2 regions of the Maribacter sp. Asnod2-G09 genome follow, and region 2 is predicted to be linked to the other one. Evidence: riboswitches for the same ligand, from Rfam matches in the RefSeq annotation. Region 2 holds a riboswitch; the other holds the start of a gene.
What was found. A riboswitch is a leader RNA that binds a small molecule or an ion and turns the genes downstream of it on or off. The one in region 2 is predicted to bind S-adenosylmethionine.
Positions count from the first base shown of each region.

Region 1: another riboswitch for S-adenosylmethionine. It lies ahead of ACJJVT_RS05440 (Na+/H+ antiporter NhaC family protein); the one in region 2 lies ahead of ACJJVT_RS00400 (homocysteine S-methyltransferase family protein).

Region 1 is NZ_JBEFOA010000003.1:330,836-347,157, forward strand. Features, by position in the region: gene ACJJVT_RS05385 (FAD-binding oxidoreductase) at 1-740, shown strand, start outside; gene ACJJVT_RS05390 (nitroreductase family protein) at 825-1,517, opposite strand; gene ACJJVT_RS05395 (hypothetical protein) at 1,759-2,481, shown strand; gene ACJJVT_RS05400 (hypothetical protein) at 2,586-3,446, opposite strand; gene ACJJVT_RS05405 (hypothetical protein) at 3,665-3,964, shown strand; gene ACJJVT_RS05410 (hypothetical protein) at 4,056-5,396, opposite strand; gene ACJJVT_RS05415 (putative glycoside hydrolase) at 5,517-6,803, shown strand; gene ACJJVT_RS05420 (pyruvate kinase) at 6,932-8,749, shown strand; gene ACJJVT_RS05425 (hypothetical protein) at 8,904-9,698, shown strand; gene ACJJVT_RS05430 (FAD-dependent oxidoreductase) at 9,737-11,764, opposite strand; gene ACJJVT_RS05435 (outer membrane beta-barrel protein) at 12,020-12,880, opposite strand; gene ACJJVT_RS05440 (Na+/H+ antiporter NhaC family protein) at 13,197-14,498, opposite strand; SAM-I-IV-variant riboswitch at 14,550-14,646, opposite strand; gene ACJJVT_RS05445 (serine hydrolase domain-containing protein) at 14,843-15,925, shown strand; gene ACJJVT_RS05450 (SPOR domain-containing protein) at 15,941-16,322, opposite strand, start outside.
Region 2 is NZ_JBEFOA010000002.1:91,518-107,839, reverse strand. Features, by position in the region: gene ACJJVT_RS00445 (pyridoxal phosphate-dependent aminotransferase) at 1-483, opposite strand, end outside; gene ACJJVT_RS00440 (prephenate dehydratase) at 480-1,307, opposite strand; gene ACJJVT_RS00435 (hypothetical protein) at 1,626-2,078, opposite strand; gene ACJJVT_RS00430 (hypothetical protein) at 2,157-3,476, opposite strand; gene ACJJVT_RS00425 (serine hydrolase domain-containing protein) at 3,549-4,697, opposite strand; gene ACJJVT_RS00420 (head GIN domain-containing protein) at 4,694-5,509, opposite strand; gene ACJJVT_RS00415 (acyloxyacyl hydrolase) at 5,514-6,611, opposite strand; gene metF (methylenetetrahydrofolate reductase [NAD(P)H]) at 6,840-7,793, opposite strand; gene metH (methionine synthase) at 7,971-10,679, opposite strand; gene ACJJVT_RS00400 (homocysteine S-methyltransferase family protein) at 10,690-11,691, opposite strand; SAM riboswitch class I at 11,809-11,922, opposite strand; gene ACJJVT_RS00395 (NAD(P)/FAD-dependent oxidoreductase) at 12,081-13,142, opposite strand; gene cobA (uroporphyrinogen-III C-methyltransferase) at 13,245-14,078, opposite strand; gene ACJJVT_RS00385 (nitrite reductase) at 14,080-16,170, opposite strand; gene ACJJVT_RS00380 (sulfate adenylyltransferase subunit 1) at 16,284-16,322, opposite strand, start outside.

The DNA of each region.
Region 1 (16,322 bases), on a different contig from region 2:
GAGGACCCACTTTATGGCCTATAGAAAAAGTAGAAGAAATCATGGAATGGTACGACACTTTCATACATGAGGTGTCTGAAGACCTCAACGGCTTCATTGCAACTATGATAATACCTGAATCTCCTTTTCCTGCGGAATTACACAATAAGAAATTCTGTGCTATTGTTTGGTGTTATACCGGTGACCCAGACAAATTCGCAGATATCTTTAAACCGGTTTTAGATTTGAATCCTGTTTTTGCCCATGTTGGCGAAATGCCTTACCCAAGCTTACAAGGCATGTTTGACGGATTATTACCCCCAGGGTTACAGTGGTACTGGCGTGCAGATTTTTTCAATGACTTAACTCCTGAAATTCGTGCTGAACATTTAAAATACGGTTCTAAAATTCCGACACCTTTATCACAAATGCATTTGTACCCCATTACAGGGGCAGCGAGTAGAGTAGGTGCTGAGGATACGCCGTGGGCATATAGAGATGCGAAATATGCCGGGGTTTTCATTGGTGTATCTTCTGATCCAAATAAAGCTACAGAGATAACAGAATGGTGCAAAGCATACCAAGAAGCCTTGCATCCTTTTTCTGCCGGTGGTGCATATTCTAATTTTATGATGGATGAAGGTCAAAATCGAATTAAAGCCAGTTATAAACACAATTATAAGAGGCTGGTTAAAATCAAAAATAGTTATGACCCGCAGAATTTATTTCAAGTAAATCAGAATATAAAACCGTCTACCTAATTCAACAATCTACTTAATAATGTGCATAAAAAATTCTATCTAAAATATTATTAGATAGGATTTAAAATATCTTTACTTAAAGTATCACTCGTAGAACTTAGAAACCTCATCTAATGGTTTTCTTTCTATATCTGGCACATATGTTGGTGTTTTTGGGTAACCAACTGGTAACAATAAAAATGCGCGTTCATTACTCGGTCGACCTAATAGCTTTGCGAGAAAGTTCATCGGACTCGGAGTATGTGTTAATGTAACCAACCCCGCATTGTGTATCGCTGTAATTAACATGCCAGCAGCAATACCTACAGATTCATTTACATAGTAATTTTTCACTTTTTCACCATCAGTATCTAAATCATGTACTTTTTTGAAAATGATTATAAGCCAAGGTGCATCTTCTAAAAAGGGCTTGTACATATTCGTACCCATCGGTTCTAAATCTTTCAACCAACGGTCGCTCATTCTACTTTCATAGCTTTCTTTCTCTTCTGCTTCGGCGGCTTCTCTAATCTTCGTTTTCAATACTGGGTTAGATACCGCACAAAAGGTCCAAGGTTGTTTATGCGCCCCTGATGGTGCTGTAGATGCCGTTTTAATTAAAGTTTCAATCACTTCTTTTGGCACAGGATTATCTGCATACTCTCTTACCGATCTTCGTTCATCTAAAAGCTTATAAAACACCTCGCTCTGTTTTATAAGTTCTTCTTGTGACAAGGCATTTTCTTTATATAGTACATGCGTATGTCCGTTTACAGATATATGAGATTCGGTCGCCATTTTTTAAGTGTTGTTTAATTTTAATTTCTACTCTCAAAGATATTGCTTTTTTAAAGTATCAATTAGCACAGTTTTTTGAATCATTGAAACAATAGTTATCGACTAGTTTGATTAATAAACTAATTCATTTACCGCCCAACATGATACGTTTACTGAGAGCTACTTTACAGCCACTTAAACTTTGCTTCTTGCTTTTGCATTAATGTTAAGTTTGAAACTTAATATATAACAGCAATTAAGTATGAGATTATATCTTCAAGCAATGATAGTTTTATTGGCAACAACAATCCAAGCCCAAAAATCACAAGACAACATCAATTATAATGGTTTTATTACGGATGAAAATGTTCACGTACAACTAAGCACTGTTGACCAAGCCACAATGCTTACCATGTTACATAAAGGCTTTAATGTGTATTTTGATGTTAAGGGTAAAAGAAAAAAGAATGTGGCTATACAATACCCTATAAACAGCGCGCCGCCTGAAAGACCGAATAGAAGCGAAAGAAATAATGGAAGCAGAGAAGATCAAGAAGAGGAGCAAAGCGGTCCTGATATTGCTACACTATTAGCTGAGATGCCAAAAATTGGGGAATATACAAATCTAGATTATGAACAAGAATTCCATTTAGACCTAAACCAATTAGGGGTTTCTATTAACTACGTTTATAATGAAGAAAATAAAGAGTTACAGTATGAACTGATCATTCCGAAGCATAAAATTTCCGATGCTAACTTATCTAAATTATCCATTGGTATCGTTACACCTAAAAGGGAAAAAGAAACTCAAGATAAAAATTCAAATATCAGCTTTGGCGGTGGTGGTCAAGGCGGCGGACCTGGTGGTGGAAGAGGAGGCCAGGGCGGCGGTGGTCGCGGGGGATCAAAAGGCGGACCGCCACCACAACAAGACAGACCAGAAGAAACGACTATAGATATTTGGTTTAAAGTAATGAATGATTAGTTGTGTGATAAAACATTAAAATCAAGAAATATAAAACGAATAGAAAATTCACTAGTAGGCTAAAATCAAGCAGTTAATCATTTACGGTTTTAGCCTTTGTTTTATTAGTCAATCCAAATTGATGCTTCATTTTTTACTTCACTTATCAATAGATCAATATCATATTTCAATTTATTCTTAATTACCTTTTTCTTTACGTCTTCAAGAACTTGTAGAATAATATATTTCAGCAATTCTTTTCTTTGTATTTCTGTTTTCAGAACAAATTCTTCTCCTATAAATAGGTCTGCTGAATATTCTGATACTTTTGACGAAAATCTACTTTTCAAAAGTCTTGTTATCCCTTCTTCATTGGGTTTTGCTGTACTATAATGAATATAAATTTTGTTTATTCCATTACCAAAATTGTCCACATTTAGGTTGTTGTCGAGTCGTATTCGCAATTCTTTGAGTAAAGGAAACAGCATTGAACGGTCAATTTTTGATTGATATTGGTATACACCCGAAAATATGATAGGGTTTACTTTTTGCTTATTGCATTGATCTAATAACTTAGGTACATCAATTTCTTTAAGGTCTGCTTTCGGAAAATCTTTCCAACCAATACTTTGCTTTTCATTAATATCAGGACTATAATGGTAACTTGGGTTTGTGTAAATAAATCCATTTTTTCGTTTAAGCCAACTTGCTGATAAAAATCTTGCTTCCTTTTGTTTATTACGAAGCTCCGTAATCCAAATATTCATTGATTTGTAGCAAATAGCATCAACACGTTCTAAATTTATCCATCCAATAATTGAAAAAACCTCACAAATTCTTACAAGTTTATTCCACTCATTCGCATCTTTATATTCAACTAAACTTTTAAATTCAGTTTCGAGTGCTTTTCTTATTTCGTCCGTATTTAAAGCATTTAGATAGCCAGAAAGTTCTTCAATTGATTCAATGTCATATATTTTATCCATATAATACTTTCTTTTTTTAGAGTTCTCGAGATGTAAGCTAACAATGAGTTAAAATAACTTATTTGTTTGTAACCACTTATTTTAGAAGTACAGTTAAAAATTCTTTTTCATCTATCAATTTCTTGAATATGTATCGACAATTGTACTACTCGCATATCTTTAGTACAACCATATCTAGTTTAAGAGTACTTTTGCACTAAATTATAAAACACATAACCATGAAAAAAGTAATTGCAACATTCATTTTAGTAGCTTCATTAACCAGCTGTAATAGTGTTAAAAATATGGATACCTCTAAGGTTTCAGATGCTGCTCAACTATTAGGTTCTTTAAGCTCTAATTCTACAGTACAACAAGTAGCAAGTCTATTTAGTCTTTTGGACACAAATAACGACGCAGCTATTAGCTCTACAGAAGCTATTGGCTCTGTCGCTGAAAATTTTGATGTATTAGATACAGATAACAGCTCAAACTTAGACGTTACTGAATTACAAGGTATACTTGCTTTGTTGAAGTAAACATAAATTATAATAGAAAAGGCATATTCTGATGAATATGCCTTTTTTGCTTTTAGTACTTACTGTTATTAACAATCTACAAGCCGGTTATCTAATTAAACGAAGGCAACTCTACCACATAAGATTCTACAGAGGTACCATCTTCACTACCGCTCCAATCAGAACCAAAAAGTACTCTTGTACCTGTAGGACTAATAACAGCGTGCGGTTCTCCCCAATAGTCAAACTCGTCTTCATCTGCTCTATGATGTCCAATTCTGTATACTTGAACATTACCTGGCTCAACACTAGCTATTACCAGTTCTTGATCTAACAATGCCTGACCATCTCCTTCAAAACCGATCATGGATGCAGCGATCCATCCCGGATTCTTATGTGCAACTGCAGATATATGTGTTCCCGATTTCGGATAGGCATACCCTAAATCTTCTGATATGACGGGTAGACAATCACCTGTATTTAAATCATAAGCAATGATATTACCCTGGCATCCGCCGTTTGGTCCGGTATCAAAACTTACAGAGAAACTTGTATCAGTACCATCTGCCATCTTTCCTAGACAAGAATGTTCTGCTTTGCTCATATTCAATCTAGCCTTAAAGTTACCATTAGCATCATAAGATGATACGTTATGATAAAATAGGTTTCCGCTTGGTGCTGGCATTGCCGCTGTATAATTGACATCATCTAAATTGAAGGTAACTAATTCTTGTGTAGATATTCTATAAGAATACCCCTGACTGTTATCGCAACGAAATCCTATAACATCAGAATCCCAAGACATCATTTGCACATCATTACCCATACTAATGCTTCCTGAGCAGTTAGCTATTTCTTTAAGGTTTACAAGAATATCTTTAGTACCTGATGATACTGTATACTTTACAAATTCATCGGTAACGGCATCCAAATAATATAAAATATCAGAATTATTAAAATCCCAAAAGAGTTGTTCTAAATCGTCTGGTCGAACATCATCAAGATTCCGAATAAACTCATATGTCATACCATTCAGTAATTGATGTACTCCATTAGTTTGATCATACAAGATCATTCTAGTTTCATCTGCATTCCATGCCTGTATGGTACTATACATAGGTTTAATTACTCCGCCAGTACCTGCATTCGAAATTCTACGAATAAGTGTTCCGAACGACGGATCTACAATTGTTTCTAAATATGCTGGTTTTGCAACATCTTGCATGGGGTGTGGTTCAAGGTCGTTTGCAATGAGTGTTGTTGCCACATCTACCGATGTTACATTTTCGTCAGTTGTAGGCTCCGTTTCTTCCGCCTCTTCAACTGTTTCTTCTGCTGTTTCTGTTTCAGCTTCAATACTGTCATTTACTGGTAAAATAGCTTCTTCATTAGTACAGCCAATTATGGCACAACTAAGACTAAATAACCATAGGTAAGTCTTTAATTTTCGCATAGCGTTTTAATTTTGGGGTTATGTTATGTACGTTTAGAAATATCCATATAGTTGTTAAAACAATGATTTTCCGTAAATTGATTACAGATTCCCAAATCTGCCGAATATTAAAATTGAATTATGAACAAGCTTATTTTAAGAGTAGTAGCGGTATCTATCCTATTCATCTGTCAAGGGTGCAGCAGTGATGAAAATGAGGCGTTCACTGATAAGATTGATTCTTCTGAGGTTGATACTACTGAACCACCTATAATACTTGAAGAAATCTCAACTGATACTATCGTCAACCAAACCAAGTTGTTTTGGTTATACCTGCATCACGAAGAAATACCCGATGCCTTAATACAAACCGAAGCAGCAAGACGAGATTTAATTGTAATGAATGCTTGGTTTCATGAATATGTGCAGAAATTTAAATCTGTTAACCCTGATATTAAAACATTGGTTTACAAAGATCTTTCTTCTACTAGAAGTTATGCCGTTGAAAATGGGGAAGACAATGAATATTTACCAACAGGAGTGGGTTTTCAATATGCCGATAGCAATTACCCTGAATGGTTTTTAGTGGATGAAAATGATAATCGATTGGAGTATACCGGCTATATCGATCATTGGCAGATGGATATTGGCAATACAGAATACCAACAGCTTTGGGCAAACCAAGTGGTTGACGAGCTAATTGCTAATAATTGGGACGGAGTATTAATGGACAATGCTATTTACACGCTAGATACCTATCATGAAAATATATTCCCCAAAAACTATGAATCTGATGAAGATTTTCAACTGGCATACAAGTCAATGTTGACGACCATAAATACCAGACTTAAGGCTGATGATAAAATCGGAATCGCCAATATTACCAATACTAGATTACACCCTGGCGTTTGGGAAAGTTATATGCAGCATTTAGATGGTGCTTTAGACGAATGGTGGCTTGTTTTCAGCAACGGAAATTACCTATCTGACTATGCTGAAGGTTTTGCACCTCAAATTAACGAAGTGGTCGTAAACGAGTTAGAAAACAAAATCACCTTGGTACAACCGCATACTTCAACAAATGATAACCAAGGCTTTTATTATGCCTTTGCCAGTTATTGGTTGGTTAACGATGGTAACACCTATTTTTCTGAACAAGAGGTTACCGATGCCTATAATGACCCTTCACCTTGGCGAGATGAATACACATGGAATTTTGGAATAGCCAATGGCAACTATACGCAACTAGAAAACGGACTCTACCATAGAGAGTTCTCTCGTGCCCTAGTTTTAGTAAATGCTAGTGACACCGGTAGTATACAATTAAATTTGGACACTCCTTATTTAAATGAAGTAGGGGAAGAGGTAAATTCTATGGTACTGAATGCTTTAAGCGGAACTGTGTTGAGAAAGGTAACCGAGCAATAGTGTTTATGTGTATAATAGACTACCCGTCTGTTCTATAATATATAGAATTGTAAATGACAGTTGTCATATTTTAAAAAAGTAGTCTTCAATACCTTGCCCTCAAAGACAATCCTTTTATTAATGCACCTATGAATATCAATCATAAAAAGATAAATAGCCTCATCAAAGAAGTCGAAGCTGTATTGCGAAAAATAAAGAAAGAGGAGAAAAAGACAGCTCATAATTTGAAAAAAACACATCCATTACACAAAATGAGTGCGGTAAATCTTGTGCATTATAAAAGGTTTAGAAAATCAGATTTTAGGGTAAGTCAAAGAAAATTAGGTGACCTAGGTATGACGCGCTTTGCGAATGCTCAAGGTCATGTTGAAGATAGCTTGGTAAAAGTACTATATCTATTATACCGTTTAAAAGATGGTAAACCAGCAGATTTTAAGAAAATAGAATTATCTACCAAAAAGAGTAAAGCTCTTTTAAAGTCAAATACAGAAGCACTTTTAGGTTCTCCTTCAAAGGGTCGTAGAGTTCGTATTATGGTTACCATGCCGTCTCATGCCGCGTACGATAAAGAATTCGTCAACACAATGGTTCAAAATGGTATGAACTGTGCAAGAATTAATTGTGCGCATGATACACCTGAGGTTTGGCTCGCAATTATTAAAAATATAAAAGAAGCTTCTGAGGAATTTAAGACATCAGTTAAAATTGCGATGGATTTAGCCGGACCTAAAATTAGAACTGGTAATGTTAAACCAGGTGGCAGAATCGTAAAATTTAAACCTGAGAAAGATGATGAGGGTTATGTTGTAAAACCTGTTGAAATTGAATTGATTTCTAGTACTGCTAAAATCATACCAGAGAATGCCATACCTATTGAAGCGGACTGGTTAGACCAACTTGCTGTAGATGAAACGCTTAGCTTAATTGATGCTAAGAATAAATCTAGAAAATTAAAGGTAGTTAGCGCTTCTGAAAATGGAATTATTGTAAGGTCTAAAAAGCGGATTATTTTTAAAAGCGGTATGCTTTTAGAGTGTAAAAAATTAAATAAAGAAGGAACTATAGGTACTTTACCTGAAATTCAAAAGGCGGTACTACTCCATAAAGGTGATGTTCTAGTTGTAACCAAAGAAAGCATTTTAGGGAGTTCTGCTATTGTAAGTAAGACAGGAGAGATTATTGAAAAAGCTCATATTCCATGTCAGTTTGCCGATATATTCGAAAAAGTGAACCAAGGTGATTTAGTGTTATTCGATGATGGTAAAATTGAAGGAGCGATACAATCTGTATCTAAAGAAAATTTTGAAGTCCTAATCACTAGAGCTGTAGAGAAGGGTGCTAAATTAAAGGCGGAAAAAGGCATGAATTTCCCCAATACGAATTTAGGTACTGGCGGTCTCACCCCTAAAGATATAGAAGACCTTGAGTTTGTTGCTCAGCATGCAGATATTGTCAATTTCTCTTTTGTAAACTCTAAAAAAGATGTGAGCGAGCTATTATCAGAGTTTAGAAGACTTGGTGTATTTAATACTATCGGAGTCATATTGAAAATAGAAACAAAATTTGCTTTCGATAATCTTGAGGAAATACTACAAGAAGCCATGCAAATACGAGATGTTGGGGTAATGATTGCACGTGGTGATCTTGCTGTAGAAACGGGTTGGCAAGATATTGGGCAAGTGCAACATGAAGTTTTATCTATATGCGGATCTGCTCACGTACCTGTAATTTGGGCGACACAAGTTTTGGAGAACCTCGCGAAAAACGGACTGCCATCACGATCAGAGATTACCGATGTGGTTACGGCGCTAAATTCGGAATGTGTAATGGTAAACAAAGGTCCGTACATGGAAGATGTGCTCGTGCTTTTGAATACAATTCTTTCTAATATGGAAGACTACCAAGAAAAGAACGAAACTATGCTGCCAAAGATTAGAAAACTTTAAAGCCTATCAAATTTGATAATTATCTTGGTACTATGTAAAATAAGCATTCCTTTTAAAAACATTTTTTTTAAAAGGCTGCTTGTCATTAAATATCAATTTACCCAATGTTCAAATTTTTGCTTAATATAGTAGCACGTTTAGTCCTTCTCAAGAAATGAACAAATCAATTTTTATACTCAGCTTTATTATATCCATAGGATATAGTACTATCATACATTCTCAACAAATGGTTGATACCGCTTCTATAGATAATCATTTGACTTCCATTTATAAAAAGTTCAGTGATAATAGACATGACTATGGTGGTAAATATGGGGAAGCTAGAGATACTATCTTAATACGATTTCAAAACACATTGGCTGAAACACTTAGAAAGGAATCTTTTTTAAATGTCAAATACGATTCGTTATCTGAATACATGAGGATCATATCTTCAGAAGATGATAAACTAAAGATATTTTCTTGGGATGAATTTAATGGTGGTACCTGGCACGTCTATAACTCTATGTATCAGTACAAAGTAAATAATGAATTAGCAGTAGGCTTTTTAACAATTAAAACAGAGGATAATTACATTACAGATAATACAGAAGTTTACCACTATCAAGTACAGTTAATCGATAACGACAAATACCTAGCTAAGGCGTACGGCACACACGGTAGCGGCAAAGAGTTTTACATGTTTAGACTCTTAAGCTTTAATGATGGTATTTTAAAAGACTGCGATGGCTGCTTTAATGGGGATGATAAATTCATGTACGAAATAAGTAGAGGTCATGATGAATTGATACCACAATACAACCCCGAAACAAAAGAAATATCATACCATGAGTTAGTAGAGGGTTATATTAATGGAGATCCAGATTCCCCATCGGGCTTTATGGATTCTACCGGTAAAATTCTAAAACTGAGGTATAAAAACGGAGTGTTTATACCTCTAGAAAATTAGATTATTTTAAAATAGCGCCTTAACCTGTTTTAGCTGCATTAAATTTCGGCGGCTAATCTACAAGCCTGATTTATGGCTCGTTTAGCATCTAATTCGGCTGCAACATCTGCACCACCTATTACATGTACTTTTATGCCTTTTGCTTGCAATGGTTCTAAAAGTTCTTTAAAGGGTAATTGCCCTGCACAGATAACAACAGTATCTACTTCTAGTATTTTTTGCTCGTTATTTTGGGTATAATGCAAACCTTCATCATCTATCTTAGTATACTGCACTTCATTAATAAATTGTACATTTTTCTTTTTCAAGGTAGAACGATGGATCCACCCTGTTGTTTTACCAAGATTGCCACCAAACTTACCTTTGCTACGCTTAAACATAAAAATTTCTCTTGGTGACGGATGTATTTCTGCCTGTATATTCTCAATACCACTACGAGCTTCTAAAGTCTTATCGATTCCCCATTCTTTAAGCCAAGCATCAATATTTAAAGCTGTACTTTCCCCTTCATGGGCTAAATATTCAGATACATCAAAACCGATTCCGCCTGCGCCGATAACTGCAACGCGTTTACCCACAGGTTTCTTAAATTTTAATACATCTATGTAATTCAGGACTTTTGGATGGTCTACACCATCAATTTTCGGAGTTCTTGGCTGTATTCCGGTCGCTACAATAACTTCATCAAAATTACCATTTTGCAAGTCTTCTGCAGTTACTCGAGTATTCAATTTCACCGTAACATTATGCAGCTCTAATTGCTTATTATAATAGCGAATGGTTTCATAGAACTCTTCTTTACCGGGAATTTGTTTTGCAAGGTTAAATTGTCCGCCTATTTCTTTTTCACCATCAAAAAGTGTAACATCGTGTCCTCGTTGTGCTGCTACCGTTGATGCTGCCAAACCTGCCGGACCAGCTCCTACAACGGCTATTCTTTTCTTTGTTTCTGTTGGGTTATAATTCAGTTCCGTTTCATGACATGCCCGCGGATTCACCAAGCAACTAGCCACCTTACGTTGAAAAACATGATCTAAACAAGCTTGATTACAACCTATACAAGTATTTATCTCATCTGCCTTGTCAGCTTCAGCCTTATTGACCCACTCTGGATCTGCTAAAAATGGTCGCGCCATAGAAATCATATCGGCATGACCTTCTGCTAAAACTTGCTCAGCAGTTTCGGGCATATTTATTCTGTTAGAGGTAACTAACGGAATCGTTAATTCTTCTTTCATCTTTTTGGTCACCCAACTAAATGCAGCTCTGGGTACCGATGTTGCAATGGTGGGGATACGGGCTTCATGCCAGCCAATTCCTGTATTTATAATTGTGGCACCAGCTTTTTCTATTTCTTTACCTAAGGCAACCACTTCTTGCCAAGTGCTTCCTTTTTCTACCAAATCTAACATTGACAAACGATAGATAATAATAAACTCCTTACCAACGGCTTCACGTGTTTGTCTTACTAATTCAATCGGTAAACGCATTCTATTCTCATAGCTACCGCCATAATCATCAGTTCTTTTATTGGTTCTTTCTACAATAAATTGATTTATTAAATAACCTTCAGAACCCATAATTTCTACGCCATCATAACCTGCTAATTTTGAAAGTTTAGCAGAATTTACAAAATCACGAATGGTACGATTAATGCCAGATTTTTTGAGCTTAAATGGCTTGAAAGGGGAGATGGGAGATTTTATTGCGGAAGGAGCAACTGCAAAAGGATGATACCCATACCGACCAGCATGTAGTATTTGCATACAAATTTTACCACCTTCTTTATGTACGGCATCAGTAATGATCTTATGATGTTCTGCATGTTTTTTAGTGCTCATACGTGCTGAAAAAGGACCTGTCCAACCTTGTACGTTAGGCGCTATTCCACCAGTTACTATTAATCCGACTCCGCCTTTTGCTCGTTCGGCATAATACGTGGCTATTTTATCTATGCCATTCTTTTCTTCTTCTAATCCGGTATGCATCGAACCCATTAATATTCTATTCTTAAGGGTGGTAAATCCTAAATCTAGTGGCTCAAAAATATGGGTGTACTTGGTCATTACTTGTTACTTTTTAGTTACTTTTTTATTATGCATGCATAATAATTAACAAGATACGTTTTTAATTTTTGAAAACTAATTAAACATTTTTTAGAGCGTACAGAGCTTATTTTCAATCATACAGTTAGATTTTGACTATCCGAAGTTCTTCAATCGATAGTTTAAAACCTTAGTAACCAAAATAAAAAAATCCCTATAAAACTAAAAGTTTCATAGGGATTTTTCTTTATTACTAAAAGGACTAAACCTTTACAATTATTCTTTTATAGCACGTGCAAATTTGTACGTAATACCAAAGTTAATACCGAAAGATGAATAAGGTACTTTTTGAGATAATTCTCTAGAAGTATCAGTATTAGTATTCGATAATTCATCTACATAGGTTGTAGTCTTGTTTATTCCTTCTGGCAAATTATCAATAGTATACAATCCGCTAACCGCAACCGTACCATCAGGTAGTTTAACATCGGTATTAAACTCAGCTATTTCAGAATCTTTACGCTTTAAACTGATTCCGTAATACTCTACTTCAGCAAAAAGACTAAAATTAGAATCTAGGTCATACTTATAACCAAGTGCACCTACAAAACCTAAAGGAAAATGTCCGTGAAAATCTTCTTTATAATTTGTCTCAGAATACGACCCTTCCGGCACTCCAAAAGCTTCTGCTTCCGCTTCAGAAAAAACAGATTTTTGATAGATAACACCCTCGGTCTTTCCGCCTAATTTTAATAAAGCTCCAAAACGACCATAAATATTATTAGTAAACTTATATACTACAGATGCAGAAGCTCCAAAAGCACGTGCTCTAGCTACAGCATTAACTTCTGTACTTGGCAAATTAACTATCGATACATCTTGATCTGTTCCTTTTAAATACCCAATACTTAAATCTGCACCAAATGAATCGTCAAAGAAGTAGGTACCCCTTATTTGAAAATTAATACCTTCTCCATAACTACCATAAGAGTTCTCAGTGCTAGAAGCATTAATACGTTCTCCTAATTTCATGGTTGCACTACCAATTGCCAATCCAGAACTTGCAGAAACCTGCAATTGCCCATAAGATATCGTGCTAAATAAAACAGCTGCACATACAGCGATTAAGTGTTTCATAATAAATGATTTATAAGTTGAAAATTGATTTTAAACTAATTTATTAGCAAAAGTAAAACTACATCAACTACTGATTAACAGAGTTTTGACCAACAACCTTAAGAGTATCGCTAAGATTTTAATTGCATTTTTTTAATTAGTCTATCAAAGTTACTTTTTTAAGGAAATTTCCTATATCTATAGTTATTTTTTAACACTCTATTTGAAATTTATACTTGATTTTACCTTAGGTATTGCTAATTGAGCAACCCAAGAACCTCATTTCGAACTTTACTGCAATTTATTGGGAATTAATAATTTGATTTTTTGTTTAACATCAATCATTTTTCTGGGACTTTACCCCAATAAACAGTAATGTATAAATAAACAAAAGCAGTAAATACCAGGTATTACCTACCAAATCTAAATAATCGATTTTCCCTTTTGAGAAGCTTAAAATCATTAAAACCTGAGCACCATAGGGTAATAGACCTTGAAATATACAAGCAAAAATATCTAAGATTGAAGCTGTCTTTTTATTATCTAAATGATACTCGTCATTTATCGTTTTTGCTATGGGACCAGCAATAATAATGGAAACCGTATTATTTGCAATTGCCATGTTTATTGTACTTACCAAAGTAGCTATACCAAACTGTGCCGACTTCTTATTTTTAATGAGTTTTTTAATATTGACCAGTATAAATTCAATTCCGCCATTTCTCTCTACCAAGGCAGCTAGTCCACCGGTCAATAACGACAACAGAAATATTTCGGTCATATTGGTAAATCCGGTATAGGCGATTTTAGTGGACTCTATTAATGTGAAATCTCCGTAAGCGATTCCTAATGCACCTGCCGCAATTGTACCTAACAACAAGGTTACAAAGACATTGACTCCCACAATGGAAAGAATAATCACCAATACATATGGCATTATTTTTATAATTGAATAATTATAAACCGTGGCTTCAGTTACGACGGACTCCAACCCTAATCCCTGAAATACTAAAATTGAAATGGTGAACAAAGCTGCAGGCACCGCTATTTTGATATTCTGTTTAAATTTATCGCTCATTTTACATCCCAAAGACTGAGTTGCCGCAATTGTAGTATCTGAAATAACAGATAAATTATCACCGAACATACTACCACCCAACAAAGCTCCACATAGTATTGCCAAATCTGCACTACTTTCATCTCCAAAGCCTATTACAATAGGCGCCAATGCAACAATGGCACCAACTGAAGTACCTGTAGAAACCGATAAAAATCCGGCGATAATAAAAATACCCACATATATGTATTGAATAGCTATAACATCTAAACCAAGGTTTACAATAGCATTGACACTACCTGTTTCGTTTGTAATAGCGGCAAAAGCACCTGCTAACAAATAAATAAGACACATGGTCAATACTTTATTATCTCCACAGCCTTTAAGTAGCGTATTAATTTTAGAAGAAATGGTTTGCCTAAACAATATAAATGCGACCACTATACCAACTATTACCGCTATAGGAGCGGGCAGTGCATAGAAATCGTTTTGATAGATACCTACACCTAAAAACGTCAATACAAATACGAACAAGGGTATTAAAGCTGAAAATTTTGGGATAATCTTTTTAGTACTTTCCATTTCTCTTTCATCATTTTTAAAAAAGGAAATAGCTATAAATTAGAAGAATCATGTGTTAACATTTGTTCCAATTAATGGCTTATCTATTTAGCACCTTGCTTGTTATTGCAGGTTGCTATCTCCTTTTTTGAGATTCTTGATAATAATTTTAAGGCGGCAAATGTAGTCTATAAATCTTTCTACTAAATCTTAAAAAAAGTTAATTTCTGTAAATAATATCCCTACAGAATTCCTCCTACATAATTACCTTAAATTTAACTTTCATTATTGTTTCATTAACAACCTTGTGTATTTTAATGGTCGAAGTTTGGCATCATAACATTAACTAACTCAATTATTTACATATGAAGAAGCATTACCTAAAATCTATTGCTGTAATATTTTTACTATTGCTAGTATTTTCTTGTACGCCAGAAGTGGACGAATTTGGCGAAGATTTTGACCGAGACAAAATGGACTTGTTCTTTTCTCGAATTGAAGATAAAAATTTAGGAATGGGCAGTATTTCTATTTTCAAAGATGGTAAAGAAGACTATCAAACTTCTTTTGGTTTTATAGATGTCGAAAAATCTATTTTAGCAAATTCAGCTTCTAAATATAGAATAGGCTCTATTTCAAAAACATTTACTGCTACAATGATTATGCAACTTGTTGAAGAAAACAAATTAAGCTTAGATACTACACTAGACAACTACTTTCCAGAAATACCCAATGCCGCAATTATTACTATTGAGCATTTACTAAGACATAGAAGCGGGCTTTTTAATTACACAAGTGGTGAATTTGAGGCAGGGAGAAATTATGAATCTGCCACACGCTCTGAACTTATAGATTATTTTATAAGTAATGGGATCATTTTTGAACCAAATGATAAGTACGAGTATTCAAATACCAATTATGTTTTATTATCCTTTATAATCGAAGATTTAGATACCAAAACGTATGACCAATCTTTAAATGATAGAATAGCCGTTCCTTTAAATCTAATTGATACTTATAATGGTGGGGTTACCAATTCTGAAAACAATGAAGCTTTTTCATATTATCTTGAGAATGACAATTGGACATCTATCTTAGAAACACATTACACCATACTTCAAGGCACTGGTTCAATTATATCTTCTGCTAAAGGTGTAAATATCTTTTATCAAGCTTTATTCGATGGTAAGCTAATTTCTGAAGACTCATTGATTCTTATGACAACTATGGTCGATGGTTATGGATTTGGACTGAACTCTCCTGCATTTTATAATAAAAAAGGATTTGGTCATGCTGGTAGTATTGACGGGTTTGGATCATCAACCGTATACTTCCGATCAGATAATGTCACCGTTACCTATGTTAGCAATGGCATTGTAATGGTACCAAATGATGTTTTAATAGGGATATTGAGTATTTACTCTGGTCTAGATTATGATTTGCCATAATGTAGATGAGATGAACTACCGTTTTTTCACCCAAGAATCAATACCGAATGCTTCGTTTAATTCTAGTATAAGTTGCTTTCTTTTGGCTTCATTACCACAGTCAACTGGTACCCCAACATAGATGAGACCTTTTGGATAGGCGCCTTCATCATGGGTATAGCCCAATGTTTTAAGCTTTTCTATTATTGTATTTTTATTATTAGGGTCTTTAAAAATACCTACCATCGCAATACAATTTAAAGAAGAATTCGTAGTAGCTACTGGTGCCGTTTTGGTAGTTTCCTGTAGCTGCTCGACTTTTTTAGCTACTGGAGTTTTAGTTTCTTTTTTTTCAATAATAGGAGTTTCAATGTCTGCTATAATTTCTTCGGATGTACTTTCGTCGGATGCCCCTTTA
Region 2 (16,322 bases):
CTTCGCCAATGCTTCTAAATCTGGAAACCAGCCATTATCTTCAGTCAAGTCATAGTAAGTAGGCACTGCGCCTACCAAATTAGTAACAGAAGTGTACGTTGGGTATCCGGGATTAGGAATTAAAACCTCATCTCCTTCATTCAAAAAAGAAAGGCTAATATGCATTATACCTTCTTTTGAGCCCATTAATGGTAAAATCTCAGACTCAGGATTGGCGTCTACATTAAACCTCTTCTTATAAAAATTAGCAATTGCACCTCTTAACTGAGGTAGCCCTTGGTAACTTTGATATTGATGTGCACCATTTTCTAATACCGCGTTCTGTATTGCATTCAATACTTCTTGAGACGGAGTCAGATCCGGACTACCAATACCCATATTTATGATTGGTTTACCTTGCGCCATTAAGCCACGCACCTCTCTCAACTTTTTTGAGAAGTAGTATTCCTGTATGGTATTTAACCTTTCAGCGGTACGTATCATTGTCTTACATTTTTATATTCACCTAAAACTTTAAAGTCTTCTGCCATGATGTCCAATAGACTTTTTGCTTTCACAAAGTCTTTATATTCAGTAAAAGTAACATCAACAAAAAAGGCATATTTCCACGGCGTTTCTATTACCGGTAATGACTGAATCTTTGTCAAATTCAATCTACAATCACTCATGACATTAAGCACAGCAGCTAAACTTCCCCGTTTATGGTCGGTTATGAACCGTAATGAAGCCTTTGTAATATCAGCTTCTGGCAACTCATTATTTTTTGTTTTTACAATGATAAAACGAGTGGCATTATTTTTAATGGTCTGTATGTCGTTCGCTACGATGTCCAACCCATATAATTCTGCCGCGACTTGAGGTGCAATAGCGGCTACATGCTTTAATTTCTTCTCTTGAATACGTTTAGCCGTCTCTGCTGTATCAACATCTTCTACCAGTTTTATATGTGGATATTGTTTAAAATATTCTTTACACTGCAACAATGCCATAGGGTGAGAACTGACCTCTGTTATATCTTTAATCTTCTGTCCCTTCAACATCATTAAATTATGATGGATATTTAAATAATACTCACCTATTATGTGCAAGTTATTATGATTGACCAATGCGTAATTCGGTATTATTGAACCGGCAATGCTATTCTCTATAGCCATAACACCTTGATCCGCTTCATTAGATAATAACTTGTCTACCAAGGCATCGAAAGAAAGGCATTCCACCAACTCGATATCATCACCAAAACAATCTTTTGCTACCTGATGATGATTGCTTCCTTTAATTCCCTGTATGGCTATTTTTAAACTCATAATTCACATTTCAACTTACCGCAAAACCCTTCTACTACGTTCAGGGTGATTTCAATTTTTGAACAAAAAAAAAGTTCCGATATATATCGGAACTTAGATTCTATTTTATATTTAAAATATACTACAACAGTCCCGTACCTCTCTTAAAAAAGAAGTAAAAATAAAAACCGTTCCAGAAATATTGTTTTGTCATTGTGCTTGTAAACTTTGGCTAATGTAGTAATTATATTTAAAAATGGATGTTTTCCGTTTTATTTTTTTAAAAAATTCAATTTCTATCTCAAAAAACGAAGGTTTTGTGTTAAATTTTTAAACTTCTTACCATCTAAGTGCTATACCTAGTCCATTCTCATTAGCTACCGGCTTTAGTTTAAAAACCGTTTTTTTATCAAATTGCTTGTTGTAAGCAAGTATAGCTTTTTTTCTTGCCTTATAAGAGCCATTTAAAAATATAATTGCAATTATACCAGAGCCAATACCACCTAACAAAGGACCAATTGCCTTTCTACCTTTATCTCGATCGCTTACAAAAGGGTCATTATTAAATAATTCTGCCGACCCCCAAGCTACTCCAACAATTTCTCCGACCACAGCAATAGTCGCAATAGTCTTTTTTGCATCAGCTTTCTTCCAGTCGCTATAAATGTGATCATTTTTAGAAAATAGATCTTTTACTTCCTTCTTGGTAATTTCCTTATCGTCTTGATAATACTCCATACCCCATATGCCCGTAAAAGTAGTAATCTCTTGCGCTGAAACATTTACAGCCATTATCAACAGTATAATTAAACAACATTTTGCCCTCATAACAATTACTTTAAATTTGATAATCTTAATAGCGTTTAAAAGTTATTTTAATTGTGTATTGGGCTGATAATAAAAGGGAATAGTCCACGTAAACTCTTTTACATCGCCTAGCGTTTTTGTTACCACTAGAGTATTCTCTCCTTTTTGCAACAATTCTTTATCTATAAAACCGACAATACCAAATTGCTCAGATACGGCATGATCTTTCTTAAGAAAATCAATAACTAATGGTGCGCCATTGAGCGCAACCTTATGATATTTTTCATAGCAGTCAAGAAAATATTTACGACTATTCAGTCTGTTCTTCTCATTACTCAAACTCTCATCTTCAATAAATTCACCACATGTATCTTTTTGGTAATTACGCTCATGATGAAATACGGGAATAAATAATTTGACTGTTTCACCTTCAATAATATCTGATTGTATTTGAGGAGTCAGCAAAAACGATTCATCAGGGTTTTGGTCACCGTAATAGCTTAAGTACATCAGATTAACATCATGATCTTTTGGAAAAATCAAATGAGGAATATTTGTGTCTTGAATTTTTATCAAAGACAAAAGCATACCTGATGCAAAGAATAATAATACTAGATACACTAACGACTTTTTCTTTTTGAAGTTGGACCCAAACACCATAGTTACTTGAAGTAAATTACGGTATAGAGGACCATAGGTGACCATTGATGTTAACTTAACCAATTTAAACATCCAAGTTTGCACCCATACATTCGCCTTATACTTTTTTAAATTTCCAATGACACTAAAAATCATTTGTAACACAAGAAGACCTGAAATTATAAATAAAGGTATTAACAGTATGTAACTCGGGACATAATCTAATAACAAATTATAAATCAGCATATAAATACTTAAAAACAAAGACATGTAGGAGTAAATCAATAGTATAGTAAATGCCGAAGAAAAAATTACACTACATAATTCATCTACCTTATGAATAGTATTTTCTTGCTTTGGCAGTATCGATAAAATCTTTTCTGTATAAATTTTAGAGTATACACTATCTTCAACACTATAATCAGGAAAGACCGAGTTCAAGCCTACCAAACCAATCCAATAAGCTCGCAAAATAAAGTGGATGACAAACATCGATACCAGAATACTAATAGCCAGCAAGCCTAAAAAAACAATCATATATCCGTAAAAATATTGCTCAATAGGTAATAAATCTATGTATTTATTGGTGACCCATTCAATCAACCCGAAAAGTTGAAATGTACCAAAAATAGCAATTGCAGAAACTAGCAATTCTGCTTCCCAACTTTCTTCTTTAAGTCGTTGAAGCCATTTTATATTCTTTTTATTATCTAAAACGGGAGTTGTTTCTGGTGGTAAGCTCATTGTTTATTATAATCTCAATGGTTGTCGAGACTAATATACCCTTTCTTTAAAACTTAAAAAATGTTTAGACCATTAAGCGTTACCATCCTTAAAAAAACAATCAATTATTGCATCTAGCTCTTCTTGTATTTTTGGGTCGGTACAATTAATCATTATTGAAAAAACAAGTTGCTCTTTAGGGTAGACAAAGAAATTAGCATACCCTCCTACTCCATTGCCAACGTGCCCAAAGAACTTTCTCCCTTTTGCATCTTCGCTTACTTGCCAACCTAAACCGTAGTACGTAGAATTACCATCAACTTGCTGAGCAGTTAAAAATTGATTTAAAATTGCTTCTTCGATTTTAACTTTATTATCTAAAAATGCTTGTCCAAATTTTGCGATATCTTCAGAGGTAGACAAATAACCTCCACCTGCTAATTTGTAAAAATTATCTACAGGAATTGCCTTTCTAAATCCTGACATACTCTTTGTGTAAAATGTAGCAACGTTGTTTTGTTCTTTGGATGTAGAAATATCATTTACCTCAAGAGCATCAGGATTTTTACTACTGCTCTGTGAGTCTGACTCATAATGACATTCGGGACAAAAAGTAGAATTCATCCCTAGCGGATTCAGCACCTTCTCTTGCACATATTCTTCAAACGGAATTCCGCTTGCTTCTTGCATTGCAGCAGAAATCATTGTCAAGTCAAAACTATTGTACAAATATTCGGTACCTGGTTCATAAACTAAAGGATCATTCTTGAATACCTCTAATCCTTCTTTGATGGACAAAGGTTTATTTAATCCATATTCCTTGCCTTTATAAACTCGTATACCTGCGGTATGGCTCGCTAATTGTCTAATAGTGAAATCCCATTCTTTCTTAGGGTAATCTGGAAGATAAGTATAGAAAGACTCCTCTAAATCAATCATCCCATCTTGTACCATATGTGCTAACGCTGTTGCTGCAATAGGCTTTGAGACACTGGCTATTCTAAAAATAGATTTTTTAGGATGTACAAACTGTTTACGCTCAACATTAGCATAACCATATCCTTTTTGAAAGATGGTTTTCCCGTCTTTTAATACGGTAATTGCAATTCCGGGTACTTTATCTTGTTTTATAAATTGCTGAAGTAGGTAATCTGCTTTTACCAATCCTGTTAATTCTGTATCATCCACCAAAATACGTTTAGCAGCAAATACTTTTTTTAGATATTTGAGTATAGGGTTCATTCCACAAAGATCAAGCGTCCGTTATACAATTCTTCAACATCCACTGTTGCCGGTCGGTTATAACTCTGCAAGTCTCCCGTACCTCTTAAAACTCCGGTTAAACTTTCTTGCGGATTTACTAAAATATCATTTGAACCCCTATGGTTAAAATTTACCCGCTGGGTTATCAATTCTTCTGCCTCTACCCTAGAATAACCTGCTGCAATGCTAATATTGAAGCTTTCTGCTCTGCCCTTTAACTTAAAATATGATATTCCGTTGCTTGTCATACTTAAACTAGAAACCTCTAATTCTAAATTAAATTCCCCATCTGTAGTTTCTGCTTCTGGATCTGTAAAACTTTCTGATAGCAAGCTTAAACTTTCAAAAGCCAGAACTCCGTCACTTTGAATAGGAAAACCGGTACTACTACGAATACTGGTTAAATTTGGAGTGGTCACATAAACTACCGTGGTACCATAATCACGTACATAATTACAGTCATTTGTATCTGTAAGCAGCAATCGCCCATCTTCCACAACTGCAGCTACTTCATTACGCAAATTTTCACCGGTTTCAATTTCTACTTTTTGTGTATCTCCTTGTTTAATAACTAGAGCTACATTCTCAAAAACTGTTATTGAAGAGAACTCGGCAACCGAAACTTCTTGTCTCGTAATCTCACCAGCACTTTGAAAACAATCCGAAGCATTTTCAGAATCACAAGAGCTCAATGAGAATAATAAAACGAATATAGAAGATAAGGTCAAAAGACCTTGACCAATAACTGTTCCCTTAAAGCTTATTTTCTGTTTTCTATTTTCTAACATCATATTTCTACAATCTTATTCCTATCCCGAATTCTACTGCTTCTGCCTTTGCTCCGTGAGATTTTAAGGTAACTGCCCCATATATCTTTTCTCCAAAATAGCGTTTTAGCCCTACACGTAAGTATGTACGCCCTTCAAAATCAAACGGATAATAAACATAATAACCGAACTGAGAAATTACCGACGTTCGATTTATGAACAACTCATGCCCAGCAAATACACCTACTCTTTTATAATCGTCATCTGCATCAACACCATTTTCTGGAAAAGCTATACTTTGATAGCGAATCAACTCCTTTAAAAAATTAGAGAAATAAGCATCTACCCCAAATTGCAACGCACTTTTTCTTCCTACCCTTTTATCGGCATAGGCAGAGAGTACAACAAACCCGTACTGACCAGAATCAATAACATCACTTTCATTTATACCTGTTCTTAAAGCAAAATTGTAACGCAAAAGCTCTGTTACTTTTTCTTTTTCGCGATGTATATATTCTATTTCTTTACCTCCATCTAAATCGTATACCACACCGGCATTGAAAGCCAAGGTATTGGTCGAGGTATTTGGAGCCCTAAAGTTGGCATTTGAATAATGTATTACAGAAACACCCGCCTTAAACCCTAAGCCTTTTATAATATTCTCTTTATGATAATTGAACATTAAATACGTAGAACTTAATACGTCTGATCCGTATGCGTTATTTCTAAAATTAGTTACTTTATCATACGGGTTAGTAGCATAAGAGACCCCTTGCCCAACGCGAAGCTGCACATTACGCTTAAAAAGATAAAAATTATAATGCGCGTAGAGTCCGTAATTATCACCCAGGGTGTTATTATTAGAATTCTGATAAATGAAAGAATACCCAAAATCAGGATAATTATATAACTCTTCCCATGCATTTAAGCCATAGGTTTTTCTATTGTAACTCAAAATTACGCCCGCAGGGTGAGATGTGATTAAATGTGAAATATCTGGATTATGTAAAATTATAGACCCGTAAAACTGACTAGCATCAAGGGTATACTTTTTTTGCTCACCAGATTCTTGTGCGAAACAACAACTTACTGAAATCAGTAAAATGGATAGAAACTTAAAATTCATTGGGGGCAAAAATAAGTACTAAGTACGAAGTACCATGTACAAAGTACAAAGTTCTTTCTTACAAATTATGTGTTTACAAAAATTACTATATCACTTCGAGTGAATTTATGAGGTACGAATAATTTTTTATCGAGAAGCTGTCATGTTCTAAAGGTTTTCGATACATTTTTACATCTCCGTTACTCTACGATATAAATACACTCAAACTGACTATTTAGTTATCCAACACTAGAACAACGCTTCTGCTATCGCCTTAATATTATCGGATTTACCCATAGAATAGTAATGCAATACAGGCACACCAGCAGCTTTCAGCTCTCTAGATTGCTGAATTGCCCATTCTATACCTACTTTTCGCACATCTTTATTTGTTGCACAACCATCTACCGCTTCTATTAAATCTTGCGGCATATCAATTCTAAATACCTGTGGTAATAATTGCATATGTCTTTTAACTGCAATTGGTTTTATACCCGGAATAATTGGTACGGTAATTCCCATACTTTTTGCAGCTTCTACAAACTCAAAATATTTTTTATTATCGAAGAACATTTGTGTTACCACATAATCGGCACCTGCATCTACTTTCTCTTTCAATCGTTTCAAATCTGATTGTAATGAAGGTGATTCTAAGTGCTTTTCTGGGTAGCCCGCTACACCTATACAAAAATCGCTACAGTGTTCGCTTTCTATGGTTTCATGCAGATACTTACCACAATTTAATTCTTGAATTTGTTTTACCAAGTCAATCGCAAAAGGGTGTCCGCCATCGGTAGGTTCAAAATATTTTTGCTCGCTACGGGCATCACCACGTAAAGCCATTACATTTTGTATACCTAAATAATGACAATCTACCAACATGTACTCGGTCTCTTCTTTTGTAAAACCACCACAAATTACGTGAGGTACCGTATCAACGTCATATTTATGCTGTATAGAGGCACAAATACCCACCGTACCTGGTCTCATACGTGTAGTCTTCTTATCTAAAAGACCCTCTTTTTTAATATAAATAGTTTCTTCACGAGATGTGGTCACATCAATAAACGGAGGTTTAAATTCCATTAATGGGTCAATATTATTATACAATTCTTGAATATTTTTACCCTTTACCGGAGGCACTATTTCAAATGAAAAAAGTGTCTTTCCGTTTGCATTAATGATATGGTCTGTTACTTTCATATGCTATACTATTACTCTTTTTGTGAGCAGACCTCAATGAGGCATTATTAGTTATAATTTAATTATTTTGGCGTTCGAGCGGGCTTTCAGCTCTATTTTTTCTATTTATATTTCATTCATTCATCTTGGTGAACATCAGTTTAAATAGAAAAAGATGCCGCTTCAATCCCTAACGCACTAGTCAACTATATTCGGTGCCAACCATCTTTCGGCATCCTCTAATGGCATGCCTTTTCGTTCGGCAAAATTTTTAACTTGATCATCTTTTATTTTTCCTAATCCGAAATAACGTGCCTGCGGATTTCCAAAATAATACCCACTTACAGATGCTGCTGGCCACATAGCCAAACTATCCGTCAGTTCAACACCAATAGTCTCTTTCACTTTTAAAACATCCCAAATGGTCAATTTCTCTAAATGATCAGGACAAGCAGGGTACCCTGGTGCAGGACGAATTCCCTTGTAAGATTCCTTAATTAAATCTTCATTGCTCAACTCCTCATTTGAAGCATAGCCCCAGTGTTTCAGCCGGACTTCCTTATGTAAATATTCTGCAAAAGCTTCTGCCAACCTATCTGCAAGAGCTTTTACCATAATGGAATTATAATCGTCTAAATCCGCTTCATATTTCGCCGCTAATTCTGCAGTACCAAAACCTGTAGACACACAGAAGCAACCCATATAATCTTGTTTCCCTGATTCTTTCGGTGCTATAAAATCTGCCAGAGCATAATCTGCTACACCTTCTCTACGCTCTAATTGTTGGCGTAAGGTTCTAAAAGTATACTGCTCTTTATCTCGCCCTTGGACTGCGTTCAAGGTGACATCAATATCGTCATCGTTGACGGAGTTTGCAGGAAAGAGTCCAAAAATACCTTTTGCCTTTAATTTCTTCTCAGAAATAATGGTATTTAGCATTTCTTGAGCATCTGCAAATAACTCAGTTGCTTGAACACCTACAACATCATCAGTTAATATTGCGGGGTATTTACCATGTAATTCCCAACTTCTAAAAAATGGAGTCCAATCTATAAAAGGCAGCAAAAGATTTAAATCTAAATCATCAATTACTTGAATACCTAAGGTATTCGGTTTAACTATCTCAGACGTTTTCCAATCTATTTTAAACTTGTTTCTACGTGCCGCAGAAATAGGCTTATATGTTTTGCTTGATGAACGATTTAAGAACTTCTCCCTAAATACATCATAATCATCTTTAATACTCTTTTTGTAACCTTGTGATGTTTCTTCTTTAAGTAAATCTCCCACAACGGTTACCGCCCTAGAGGCATCGTTTACATGAACTACCGCTTCACTGTACTGAGTATCTATCTTTACAGCTGTATGCGCTTTACTTGTTGTAGCACCACCAATTAACAGTGGAAATTTAAATTTCTTACGCTCCATTTCTTTTGCTAAATGAACCATTTCATCTAGAGATGGCGTAATCAATCCGCTAAGTCCTATTATATCTACATTATGCTCAATAGCAGCTGCAATTATTTTTTCAGGCGGTACCATAACCCCTAAATCAACAATCTCATAATTATTACACGCAAGCACTACACTTACAATATTTTTACCAATATCATGAACGTCGCCCTTTACGGTTGCCATTAAAATTTTACCTGCACCCTTATCATCACCTTCCTGTGGATTAAGCAATTTCTCTTCTTCAATATATGGTAATAAATAGGCTACCGCTTTTTTCATTACACGGGCAGATTTTACCACCTGTGGCAAGAACATTTTTCCGCTACCGAATAAATCACCCACTACATTCATACCGGTCATTAAATTACCTTCAATAACCTCAATTGGCTTACTTGCGGCAAGCCTAGCTTCTTCTATATCTTCAATTATATATTGATCTATACCTTTTACCAAGGCTCGTGTTATTCTATTTTGTAATGGTTCTTCTCTCCATGATAAGTCTACCTTACTTTCCTTTGTTTTCCCAACTACAGATTCTGCAAAATCAAGCAAACGCTCTGTTGCATCGTCTCTTCTATTCAGAATAACATCTTCAACACGTTCTAATAAATCTTTAGGAATATCATCATAAACCTCAAGCATACTAGGATTTACGATACCCATGTTCATACCTGCTTTTATAGCATGATATAAAAATACCGAGTGCATTGCCTCACGAACCGGGTTGTTACCCCTAAAAGAGAAAGAAACATTACTTACCCCACCACTAACACTGGCATGTGGCAAGTTTTCACGCACCCATCTTGTTGCTTCAATAAAATCGATGGCATTCAGTTTATGCTCATCCATACCTGTAGCAACAGGGAAAATATTTAAATCGAAAATAATATCTTCTGGCGCAAAATTTACTTTGTTCACTAAAACATCATACGAACGCTTGGCTATCTCAATACGTCGGTCATAATTATCTGCTTGACCTACCTCATCGAACGCCATGACAATAACCGCCGCACCATATCGCTTTATCAATTTGGCATGGTGTAAAAACTGTTCTTCTCCTTCTTTTAAACTGATAGAGTTTACCACACACTTACCCTGAACTACTTGTAAACCCGCCTCAATAATTTCCCATTTAGAGCTATCAATCATAATGGGAACACGAGAAATATCTGGCTCGGCAATAACAAGATTCAAAAATTTGACCATGGCTTCCTTACCATCGATCAAACCATCATCCATATTAATATCAATAACTTGGGCTCCATTCTCTACCTGCTCTCTAGCAACAGCTAATGCCTCTTCAAACTTCTCTTCTTTTACAAGACGTAGAAACTTTTTTGAACCAGCAACGTTTGTCCGTTCACCAACGTTGATAAAGTTAGTTTCGGGAGTGACTATCAGGGGTTCTAATCCGCTTAATTTTAAGTAGCGTCTTTCGTTGTTCGTACTCATAATTCTTATTCTATTGGGAAACCGTCACCTTTCTAGGTTCATATTTAGCCACTACCTCTGCTATCGCCGTAATATGCTCAGGGGTTGTTCCACAACAACCACCTACTATATTAACTAATCCTTTTTCTGCGTATTCTTTAATTTGTTCTGCCATTTGATCAGGAGTCTCATCGTACTCTCCGAATGCATTTGGTAGTCCTGCATTGGGGTGTGCCGAAACCGCATGCTCACTTTTGGTTGACAGTACCTCTAGATGCGGAACCAATTGATTCGCACCTAAAGCACAATTAAACCCGACTGATAAAATCGGAATATGAGATATCGATATTAGAAATGCTTCTGCCGTTTGACCAGATAACGTTCTACCTGACGCATCGGTAATGGTACCACTCACCATGATTGGCACATCTATATTTCTTTCTTCCTTGACCTCTTCAATAGCGAACAATGCCGCTTTTGCATTTAACGTGTCAAAAATAGTTTCTACCAAAAGTAAATCTGAACCACCATCTAATAAGGCTTCTACCTGTTGTTTATATGCAATACGTAACTCATCAAAAGAAACCGCTCTATACCCTGGGTCATTTACATCGGGTGACATACTCGCTGTTTTGTTCGTGGGACCGATACTGCCAGCTACAAAGCGTGGTTTATTCGGTTCCTTCTTTGTGAATTCATCTGCAACCATTTTAGCAATGCGTGCAGATTCATAGTTCAACTCGTACACCAAGTCTTCCATATAATAATCTGCCATTGCAATGGTCGTACCTGAGAATGTATTGGTCTCTACGATATCGGCACCTGCCGCGAAATATTTACGGTGAACCTCAGCAATTGCCTCAGGCTGTGTTAACGATAACAAATCATTATTACCTTGTAATGGGTGTTCCCAATCTTTAAAACGTTCTCCCCTAAAATCTTCCTCAGTAAATTTATGGCGCTGTAGCATCGTACCCATGGCACCATCTAATATGAGAATTCGCTCTTTTAAAATTTCTTTTATATCCTTCATTTTACGTTGTAAAAGATTCTACATCCAATAAAAAACTAATTCGAAATCAAGTAAGGAAAGTTAGGCTAGATGCCTTTTCTTAAGTTATCTGTCTTTGGTAATGCTATTTAAAATAACACATTCTGCACAAGTAAGCAGAATAAAGATAGAATGTAGCACCTTCTTTTCCATATTAGGAAAGGGTTGCCAAGGTTTCAATGGGTCTAGTCCCTCCACCTTTCTTGATAACGTTTCAATATATTTATGAACTAATTGCAAAGTAACGGCACAGTATGCTCTAATCCAAAACTTCAATCGTTTATTTAGTTCACGAAATTCTAGGAAATTGTCATAAAAAAACCTCTGAATCATTAAAGAATCAGAGGTTTCTGCCATTTTACTTAAGTATTTTATGCTATACTCTGTACTACTTCTTTCTTAGCTTCTTTCTTAGAACCATCAAATCCTTCGACTCCGCCTACGGTAGTATACTTCATTACATATCGTTTACCCGGATTGATTTGTTGGTATGCATACTGACACATTACCGCAGCTTCATGGAAACCAGACAATATCAATTTCAATTTACCTTCGTATGTATTGACATCTCCAATAGCATATACACCCGGTATGTTTGTTTGATAATCTTTTGCGTTGTTTACCTTAATCGCATTCTTATGAATATCTAAGCCCCAATCGCCTATCGGACCTAATTTAGGTGATAAACCAAACAACGGAATAAAATTATCTACTTCTAAATAGGTATCTTCTTTTTCTTTATCTGTGTGCTTAATTACAACAGCCTCAAGTTGATCTTTACCGTGTAATTCTTTAACCTCAGCTTTCGTTATCAATTTGATTTTACCCAACTTAGCTAACTCAGCTGCTTTTTCGACAGAATCTAAAGCTCCTCTAAATTCATCTCTTCTATGAACCAAAGTTACCTCTGAAGCTACATCGGTTAAGAATATAGCCCAGTCTAAGGCAGAATCTCCGCCACCAGAAATCACTACTTTTTTGTCGCGATACACTTCAGGATCCTTAATCATATAAGCAACACCAGTATCTTCAAAATTTACAATATTTTCAATAGGTGGTTTTCTTGGCTCAAAAGAACCTAATCCGCCAGCTATAACAACTACTGGAGCATTGTGCTGTGTTCCTTTATTTGTTGTCACTACGAATGAACCATCTTCTAATTTATCTAATGTCTCTGCTCTTTCACCCAAAGTAAATCCTGGTTCGAAAGGTTTAATTTGTTCCATTAAATTATCTACCAAGGTACCCGCCAAAATTTCTGGAAATGCCGGAATATCATAAATAGGTTTCTTAGGATATATCTCTGAACACTGTCCACCTGGTTGTGGCAATGCATCTATTAAATGTGTTTTTAATTTTAATAATCCTGCTTCAAACACCGTAAATAATCCGGTTGGTCCCGCTCCTATAATGAGCATATCTGTTTTAATCATAATTTTCTTTTTGGTAAAAAGTAATTAGTAATCACTTTTCAACTTCTTTTAATTTCACTTCAACTATGTACTTTATACTCTTTACTTAATACTTTGTACTTTTTATACTTCGCTTAACCTAGCATTCTCTTGTGAATACTGGTTTTTAGCTTCTACTAATGCTTCGCGATGCTTTACCACTTCACCAATAATAATAATTGCAGGATTAGAAAGGTTTTCTTTTTCCACCACATCTACTATGGTTTCAATCGTTGAAATCCCAACTTTTTCATTCTTTCGTGTACCGTTTTGAATTATAGCGATGGGCATCTCTGATTTACCCTCACCTTTAAACAGTTCTACTATTTGTGGGAGTTTTGACATTCCCATCAATATCACCACTGTTGCGCTACTTTTTGCAGCTAAAGCAACATCTGTTGATAGCTTATGTTCTTTCGTAGTTCCTGTAATTACCCAAAAACTTTCTGACGAACCTCTTTTGGTAACTGGTATATTTTGATATGCTGGCACACTTAAGCTTGATGAAATACCGGGCACCATGGCAACTTCTAATCCGTGAGAAGCAGCGTACTCCATTTCTTCTGAACCACGACCGAATACAAACGGATCTCCGCCTTTTAACCGTACTACATGTCCCGCAGATTTTGCCCTGCTAACAATTAGTTCATTTATTTGTTCTTGCTGATAGGCATAACATCCTTTTCTTTTACCCACAAAAATCAATTCTGCATTTTTTGCGTAGTCTAGCAACTCTTCATTTACTAAAGCATCATATAAAACTACATCGGCGTTTTCTAGTGCCTTAATTGCTTTCAGAGTGATTAGCTCTATATCACCAGGTCCTGCACCGACAACAGTTAACCTCCCCTTATTTTGCAAGGGAGTATCAACTATTGAATTGATTGTTTTTTGATTGGATAGATTATTGGTATGCATATTATGCTTCTGCTAATTCTTGTTCTCTAAATTTTGCTACTGTCTCTAAAAACACCTTAGCATCTTTTATATATGAGGCTGCAAATTCTTTTGTTGGTTCATTCTGATTCAATTGAAGCACCAGTTTTTCGAATCCGCCTGCAACGGCAATTCTTCCATCGGCAACAAACTTCTCATCAAAATCTTTAATGATACTTACATGCGTATTCACTTTTGTATTCTCTGATGTTAACATCGCTTTCGCTGAATTCACCATAGAAGAATATGCATGATAGATACTTGCTGACCACTTTTCAGCATCGAACATATCTTGTGCATTTTGTATTTTCTCTTCGCTTTCAAAGAGAAGTGTCGCTATTAAATCAATCACCACACCTGCACATTCACCTACACCGATTGCTTTTTCATAACGCTCTGTATTTCCCCAGTCTATAAAATCTTCCGCCGTTAAATCATCTACAGATGATAGTGGCGTTAGAAAATCGTAGAAATACATTTGCCCTTTTTCTGCGTAGTAATCTGGGAACGACAATTCGCCACCGTTAGCATCAAAATCATTTAAGATTAAACGCAATGCTTCAGGTCCTCTTTTACTTGGCACCTTTACTACTTTATCAGCAAAACGACCTTGACCGTTACCATCTGTGCTACCACCTAACAATACTTGTAATGCTGGAGCAACTAATTTATTTTTTGTACGAACGGACATTCCTTGGAAACCAATATTTGCCATGTTGTGTTGACCACATGCGTTCATACAACCACTGATTTTTATAACAACATCTTCGTTATTGATATAATCAGGGTATTCTGTTTTTATAACTCTTTCTAGTTCTTCTGCAATGCCAGTACTGCTGGCAATACCTAAGTTACAGGTATCTGTACCCGGACAAGCAGTTATATCTAACGCTTTGTTATATCCTGCTTCTGCAAAACCTAATTTCTTTAATTCCGTATAGAAAAACTCTATGCTTTCTTCTTTTACGAAGGGAATTAAAATGTTTTGACGAAGTGATAAACGAAGCTCACCTGCTGCATATTTCTGCACCAAGTTGGCTAATAAACGTGCCTTGTCGGTATAGAAATCGCCTAACAATACTTTAATACCTAAAGCAACATATCCAGGTTGTTTCTGAGGAACAACGTTCGTTACTTTCCACTTTTCAAATTCTTTCGAATCTGCTATTTCTACTTTAGGAACTTCTAATTGTGAAACTTTTACCTTCGGATAATCTTCTGGATCAATAGGAAACGTATCGAAAGGAACCGCCGTTTTTTCTGCAGCTAACAATTCTTTGAATCCGTCCAGACCTAAATCTTTCAACAAGAACTTCATTCTTGCCTTTGCTCTACTTTTACGCTCACCGTAGCGGTCAAAAACGCGTATAACGGTTTCCATTAACGGAATAATTTGATCGGCAGGTAAAAAGCTATATAATTCATCGGCATGTCTTGGCTGAGAACCTAATCCGCCACCTAACATCACTTTAAAACCTATTTCTCCATTTTCTATTTTAGCGATAAAACCTAAATCGTGCATGTATGAAAGTCCTGTATCAGCATCACTTGCCGAGAAAGAAACTTTAAACTTACGTCCCATTTCTTGAGAGACCGGGTTTCTTAAAAAGTATTGAAATAATGCATGTGCATATGGCGAAACATCAAAAGGCTCATCTACATCTACACCCGCAGTTTCACTAGCCGTTACATTACGTACGGTGTTACCACAAGCTTCTCTTAACGTGATATCGTCTTTCTCCAATTCTGACCATAACTGGGGAGTCCTGTTTAAATCTACATAGTGAATCTGAATATCTTGACGCGTAGTAATGTGTAATCTACCTGTAGAATATTCATCAGACACATCGCAAATACGCAACAATTGCTGAGAAGTCACCTTACCGTATGGTAATTTGATACGGATCATTTGAACCCCTTCTTGACGTTGTCCGTATACACCACGAGCCAAACGCAGGCTTCTAAATTTCTCTTCATCTAATTTGCCGCCATGGAACTCATGAATCTTGCGTTCCAATTCTAAAATATCATTCGCAACTACTTGATTCTCTATTTCTGTTCTAAAACTCTGCATCGTTAGGTATTAAGTATTCAGTACTAAGTACTGAGATAAATTATTACTATATTTTGCCTATAGATTTTATAGACTTAATGAAAACGGTCAATATTAAAATCGACCTTTTATATTTAACTAATGAATCCCGCTCCTACGGTACTATTAGATTT